Regions from separate parts of the Oryzibacillus soli genome, predicted to be linked through region 2. Evidence: predicted binding sites of a transcription regulator. Region 2 holds the regulator's gene; the other holds the start of a gene.
What was found. Region 2 encodes Rex, which represses fermentation and respiration genes when NADH is low (regulators of the CRP and FNR family bind a similar motif). Its sites were predicted from a motif close to TTGTGAAATATTTCACAA; they were not measured.

Region 1: qoxA (cytochrome aa3 quinol oxidase subunit II) is a predicted target of Rex. The motif match lies at 2,356-2,373, and genes of this name have one in related genera.

What each region holds. Positions count from the first base shown of each region.
Region 1 is NZ_JBPPGJ010000016.1:13,624-17,047, forward strand. Features, by position in the region: gene qoxB (cytochrome aa3 quinol oxidase subunit I) at 1-1,278, opposite strand, end outside; gene qoxA (cytochrome aa3 quinol oxidase subunit II) at 1,268-2,224, opposite strand; gene ACSEXW_RS20415 (YecA family protein) at 3,075-3,424, opposite strand, start outside.
Region 2 is NZ_JBPPGJ010000005.1:112,492-115,915, forward strand. Features, by position in the region: gene dinG (ATP-dependent DNA helicase DinG) at 1-1,967, shown strand, start outside; gene ACSEXW_RS08225 (redox-sensing transcriptional repressor Rex) at 1,964-2,587, shown strand; gene ACSEXW_RS08230 (DUF47 domain-containing protein) at 2,647-3,270, opposite strand.

The DNA of each region.
Region 1 (3,424 bases), on a different contig from region 2:
GAACACGACGCCCGGGATCAGCACGTAGTGGAAGTGCGCCACCAGGAACAGGGTGTTGTGGTACTGGAAGTCCGCCGCGCCCATGGCCAGCATGACGCCGGTGACGCCGCCGATGACGAAGCACGGGACAAAAGCCAGCGCCCACAGCATCGCGGTGGTCATCTTGATCCGGCCCTTGCGCATGGTGAAGAGCCAGTTGAACATCTTGACCCCCGTCGGGATGGAGATCATCATCGTGGTGATGGAGAAGACCGAGTTCACCGCCGGTCCGGCGCCCATCGTATAGAAATGGTGAACCCAAACCACCATACTCAAGAAGGCGATACCGACGATGGAGACGATCATGGATTTGTAGCCGAACAGGGTCTTGCGGGAGAAGGTGGAGATGACCTCCGAGAAGATCCCGAACGCCGGCAGCACCACGATATACACCTCGGGGTGGCCCCACAGCCAGAACAGGTTGGCCCACAGCATATCCATGCCGCCTGCCGACAGGGTGAAGAAGTGAGTGCCCCACAGACGGTCGAAGGTCATAAGCGCCAGCGCCACAGTGAAGATCGGGAACGCGGCGACGATGATGACGGACGTGATCAGTGTGGTCCAGGTGAACATAGGCATCCGCATCAGGGTCATGCCCTTGGTCCGCATCTTGAGGATCGTAACGATAAAGTTAATGCCAGTCATCAGCGTGCCGATACCGGCAATCTGAAGCGCGACGGCATAATAGTTGTTCCCGATGCCCGGACTGTATTCCTTGCCCGCCAGCGGGAAGTAAGAGGTCCAGCCTGCGTCCGGCGAGCCGCCGACGACGAAGCTAAGGTTGAACAGCATGGCGCCGGCGAAGAACAGCCAGAAGCTGAGTGCGTTCAGCTGCGGGAACGCTACGTCTCGTGCGCCGATCTGAAGCGGGATGATGACATTCATCAGTCCGATAAGAAAAGGCATGGCCATGAACAGGATCATGATGACCCCGTGAGTCGTGAAGACCTCATTGTAATGCTGGGCGTCCAGGAACTTCATCTCGGGACGGGAGGTCTGCACCTTCATCATCAGGCCGTCCATGCCGCCGCGGAAGAACATCAGCACGGCCGCCAGGATGTACATGATCCCGATCCGCTTATGGTCGACCGTGGTCAGCCATTCGGTCCAGAGGTATTTCCACTTCTTATAATATGTGAGACCGGCCACGATGCCGATCGAGCTTAACAGGATGGCGATCTGGGAGCCGACGATCAACGGATCGCCGGTGATCAGAATCTCGTTCCACTTAATGCCCATGGGCATGATTCTCACCTCCGGTGGTGGATGGGGCCTTGCCGGCTTCAGGATCCTCGAAGACTTTGCCGGGGTAGCCATGGATGCGGTACAGCTCAGGATAGGTGTAGGTCTTGGAATCCATCTGCGCGTGATCTACCCAGGCCAGATGCGTATTGGAGAAGGTCATGCGTCCCAGGTGCGTCGGCTTCAGAAGGTCTGCGTACTGGTCCTCGGTCAGCTTGGGAGCGGTGCTCTTCGCTTCGCTGACCCATTTGTCAAACTCGGTCTGGCTTTGGGCCAGTACCTCGAACTCCATATCCGCGTAGCCGCGGCCATTGAAGTTGGTGTTGCGGCCGAAGTAGGAGCCCGGCTGGTCCGCCGTCAGATACAGCTGCGTCTCCATCTTGCCCATGGTGTACTTCTGGCCGCCCAGGGCGGGTACCCAGAAGGACTGCATGGTGCTGGCGGAGGTCAGGCGGAAATCCACCGGTACGCCGGCCGGGATGTTGACGTAGTTCACGGTCTCGATGCCCTGCTCCGGGTAGCTGAAGATCCATTTCCAGTCCGCCGAGGTCACGTGGATGACGATGGGCTTCTTGTCTTCATAGCCCTCCGGCACTTTCTCGAGGGCGTATAGGGTCTTCACCGTAGGAATGGTCAGGGCGATGACGATCAGAATCGGAATGGCCGTCCAGACGATCTCTAGGATCGTGCTGCCGTGCTCCTCCGGAGGCTCGTAATCCATATTCTCGGGCTTCTCCCGGTACTTCCACACGATATAGACGAACAGGCTGACGACAACGACGACAACGAGCGCCATCCACACCAGCGACCAGTTAATGAGGTCCGCAATAGCCCTGGCATTGGGGCCCTTCGGCTCCAGCACCAGAAGGTTGGATTCGCAGCCGCTCAGGAACAGCACAACCGACAGGATTGCTCCCAGCGACCATAGCCTTGTGTGCTTCATCTGTCTTCTCTCCTTTTGTTGGCTTGGGATGTTTCAGGTCATAAAATACAGCTTGCCAAGGGTACTCGAAGGGGCAAGTAACAGGGGTGACCGGCTTTGTCAATGCGAAACCGGGTACACATCGCTTAATTTTGCGAAAAATTTCACATATCGTTCAAATTTATCGCCGTTTTTGTGATTTTTATCACTTGGCCCTTATGTACTAAAGATAATAACACGAAATGTCTGAAAAGAATGTTACAGATTCGAGAAGGCAGAATTTGGTTAATTAATACTGCAAGTTGTTGGCCGGGTGTAGAAATAACGGGGTAAAATGTTTGCGCAGAAGCGCGCAGCGGCGGGCTTTTGGAGCGGGGCGAGGCCTGATGCTGCAGCGGCCTAATTGGGGGCGGCGGCGGGCATGGATCCATGTAGGCCGAAGCTTTCCGGCCGGGGCGAGCAGTGATTTAAGGCCGTACACGGCCTTGATCCCGGCGGAGGGTGTGAATCGACCCATTATAGGCCACCAGTGGCCTTCATTTTTCCTTCGGCGCCTAATGGCACATGTAGCTCCTTGTCTGATCAACGGCAAAATTGCCTTTGGTTCCTCATGTTTATCTACATCAGACTCGATGAAAGGCACATTTGCCGTTGATTGGGGAATAGGAATTCCCTTTTCCCTTCTTTGAGTGAATGAGCGGCATATTTGCCTTTGATCTCGTTAAAAACGAGGCCTTATCGCATTCAAAGGCATTTCTGCCTTTGGTTGCGATAAGGCCTCGGAGCCATGCTTATTCTTTCCGCAAAAAAGAGCCGTCCCCGGCCATGAGCCGGCCGGGGACGGCCCTGCCGTATGGGCTGCACACACCTGTCAGCTCATGCAGCACTTCTTATATTTCTTCCCGCTGCCGCAGGGGCAGGGGTCATTGCGTCCGGGCGCGGTAGGCTTCGCAGCAGCGGTGGCGGGAGATGCCCCTCCCGGGAAGTGGATGACATTACCGGAGCCGGAGCCGGCTCTTGCGGCAGGACTATTTTTGACCCCCACAGCGGTCCCTCGCTCCTTAAGCCCCAGCTCACGCGGCGTATGCCCCTTCAGCACCCACATCCGGGTACCATTAAACAAGCTCACCAGGTGCTCCATGAAGCCTTCCACATCCGCCTTGTCCATCAGCTCGAACTCATTGCGGAACAGATGGACCACCTGACCGGGATGCTCCCCGT
Region 2 (3,424 bases):
CTTCCCTCTATTACGGGATCAAGGAAGACAAGAAGGTCATCGTAAGCACCCATACCATCCAGCTTCAGGAGCAGCTGCGTCAGCGGGATGTGCCGCTCTTGCAGGAGCTGTTCCCCATTCCTTTCCAGGCAGCGGTATTGAAGGGACGTAACCATTATCTGTGTCTCCGGAAGTTCGAGAACAAGGTGAACCAGTTCGACTTCGAGAACGGCCGGGAGGACCGGATTACGGCGGCCCAGATGGTGGTTTGGCTGAGCGGTACCCACTATGGGGACGATGAAGAGTTATACCTGACGTCCAAGGCTAACGACTTCTGGCAGGACGTGGCTAGCGATGCGGATTCCTGCCTGAACCGGCATTGTCCTTGGTTCCGCAAGTGCTTCTATCACCGGGCCAAGAACCAGTCCCATATGGCGGACTTGGTCATAACCAATCACTCGCTGCTGTTTACCGACGTAAAGGCGGAAAATCGTCTGCTGCCCGGTTATGAGCATCTGATCGTTGATGAGGCTCACCATCTGGAGGAGGTCGCCAGCAAGCATCTGGGCTTGGAGCTTCACTATTTCTCCATGGTGCACACCTTGACTTGGTTGTACAAGGATAACAAGTCCGGACTTCTGCCTACCGTGACCATCCGTCTTCAGCAGGAAGCGGACGGCTCCGAAAAAGCGGCCAAATGGCTGCGCACCATACACGACATCGAGGAGCAGCTCGTGGAAGCCAAGGAGCATTGGGACGAGCTGGCTCAAGTGCTCTATGATCTGATCGGGACCGGAGCGGCGGATGCAGGGGCTACCGAGGGTGGTCAGCTGGTGTACCGGGTGAAGCCGGACTCGCTGCCTAGAAGCTGGGATACCCTACGGGTCATCGAGGACAACCTCTACATCGGTCTGGGGGAAGCGGTCAAGCTGCTGGACCGGCTGCTGTCCGATTGGAAGGATGTCCAGGAGGAGCTGGGCATCCAGCACTTGGTGACGGACCTGAACGGCGCCTCCAAGGATCTGGCGCGCCATCGGGATACGCTTCACGTGTTCATGCAGATGCAGAACAAGGATGATGTCTACTGGCTGGAGGCCAGCCCACAGTTCAAGAGCAAGTCCGTTCAGCTGATGTCCGTACCGGTAGATGTGAGCGGAATGTTACGGCAGTTCTTTTTTGACGCCAAAAAGAGTATAATATTGACATCCGCAACCTTGTCCGTCGACAAGAAATTTCATTATACTTGCGAACAGCTGGGACTTAAGCCGGAGGATCCCTCCGGGAAGCTGAAGACCGTCCTGCTTCCGTCGCCTTTTCAGTACCGGCAGCAGGCGCTGTTGGTGGTGCCGCGGGATTTTCCGAATATCAAGGGAAATTCCGGCGAAGCCTACTTCGTAGAGAAGCTGACGGAGTCGCTGCGGGAGGTGGCGGTGTCCACCGGCGGCCGGATGCTGGTTCTGTTCACGTCTTACCGGATGCTGAAGGCCGTCCATCAACGGTTGAAGGAGGAGCTGGCTCCTTCCGGCATCCAGGTTCTGGGCCAGGGCTTGGACAGCGGGAACCGCAGCAAGCTGACCCGAATGTTCAAGGAGCATGCCGCCAGCGTTCTGCTGGGAACCAGCTCCTTCTGGGAAGGCGTGGATATTCCGGGCAATGCCCTGTCGTGTCTCGCCATCATCCGGCTTCCGTTCCAGCCGCCGAATCATCCGCTGGTGGAAGCCAAGTGCGAGGTATACAAGAAAAATAACCAGAATCCGTTCATGAAATATTCCGTGCCCCAAGCGGTGATCCGCTTCAAGCAGGGCTTCGGGCGTCTGGTTCGCACCGCGACGGATAAGGGTATCGTCATCGTTTATGATACCCGGGTGATCGACACGGCATACGGCAAGCATTTTCTGTACTCCTTGCCGGGGCCGAAGATTGAGCACATGACCACGGCCCAGCTGGTGCCGCGGATTACCGAATGGATGGGAGGGGAAGAGCAGTGAAGACCGAGAAAATTTCCGAAGCGGTAGTACGCCGTTTGCCGGTTTATCTTCGATTCCTGAACGAATTGAATATAAAGAACGTACAGACCGTTTCTTCCCAGGACTTGGGAAACAAGCTGGAGCTGAATCCGGCCCAGATCCGGAAAGACCTGGCCTATTTCGGCGAATTCGGCAAGAAGGGCATCGGGTATGATGTCAATTACCTGATCGAGAAGATTCGGCAGATTCTGAAGCTGGACCAGAACATTGCCGTCGCTCTGGTCGGAGCCGGTAACCTGGGCCGAGCCCTATGCAATTATAACGTCTATCTGAAGGACAACATGAAGATCGTCTCCGTCTTCGATTCGAGCCCGGACAAGGTGGGGACCGAGATTAACAACCTGAAGGTGCAGCCCATGGCCCAATTGGCGGAATGCATCCACCGGGACGGAATCCGGATCGGGATCATCACCGTACCTGCGGCAGACGCCCAGAACGTGGCGGATGAGTTCGTACGCGGCGGCGTGGAAGCGATCCTGAATTTCGCGCCGGCCATCATCAAGGTTCCGTCGGATATCCGGGTGCATAACGCGGATTTCACCACGGATCTGCAGAGCTTGGCGTACTACCTCGACGAATAGAGGGAACCCATAAGAAAAAGGCTCTCCGATGATTATCGGGGAGCCTTCTTTGTGGAAACTTATGCGTATTTCAGTACGACGCCGTCCAGAATGTCCGCTACGTTCTCGCAGGCATCGGTGGTTAGCTCCAGCTGCTCGTACATTTCCTTCAGCTTGAAATCGTGGTACGGGTCCTTCGGATTGCGGAAGATCTCCCGGATGCCTTCGCGCAGCAGACGGTCGCCTTCGTTCTCCATGCTGTTGATCTTCACGGTGAATTCGGTGATCTGCATGTACTTCTTCTTGGACAGGAGCTTCACGCTGTCCAGAATGTATTGGCAGGCGTTAACGAGCACAGCGGAGAATTCTTTCATGTAGTGGTCAGTCTTCTCGACATTCAGGTAATCGAATCGGGCGATGCATTCCTCGATGCCGTCGATGACGTCATCCATCTTACTGGCGAGAGCAAGGATATCTTCACGGTCAATGGGCGTGATGAAGACTTTGTTCAAGCCGCGGAAGATGGAGTGGGTGATGGTATCCCCCTTATGCTCCAGGTCGCGCAGCTCTTGAAGAAAAGCCATAGGGCTTTCGGTTCCCATCATCGCCTGTCGGAATACATGGGCCGCTTGCAGAGTGTTCTCGGCGGATTGGGTGAGCAGCACGTAGAAATCTTCGTCTTGTTTCTTGTTGGTTATCGCCATGTCCAAAACCTCCAAGGCTTGCCTTACCGGCGAAGCCTAATCTAATTGTCCATAACTCTTAAAATACCATATCCTCTCAACATTATGCAATGGAGCGAACCATGAACTTTGTTCCGGTGGTGAAAGACGATGCCGGCAGTTCTTGATTTATGAC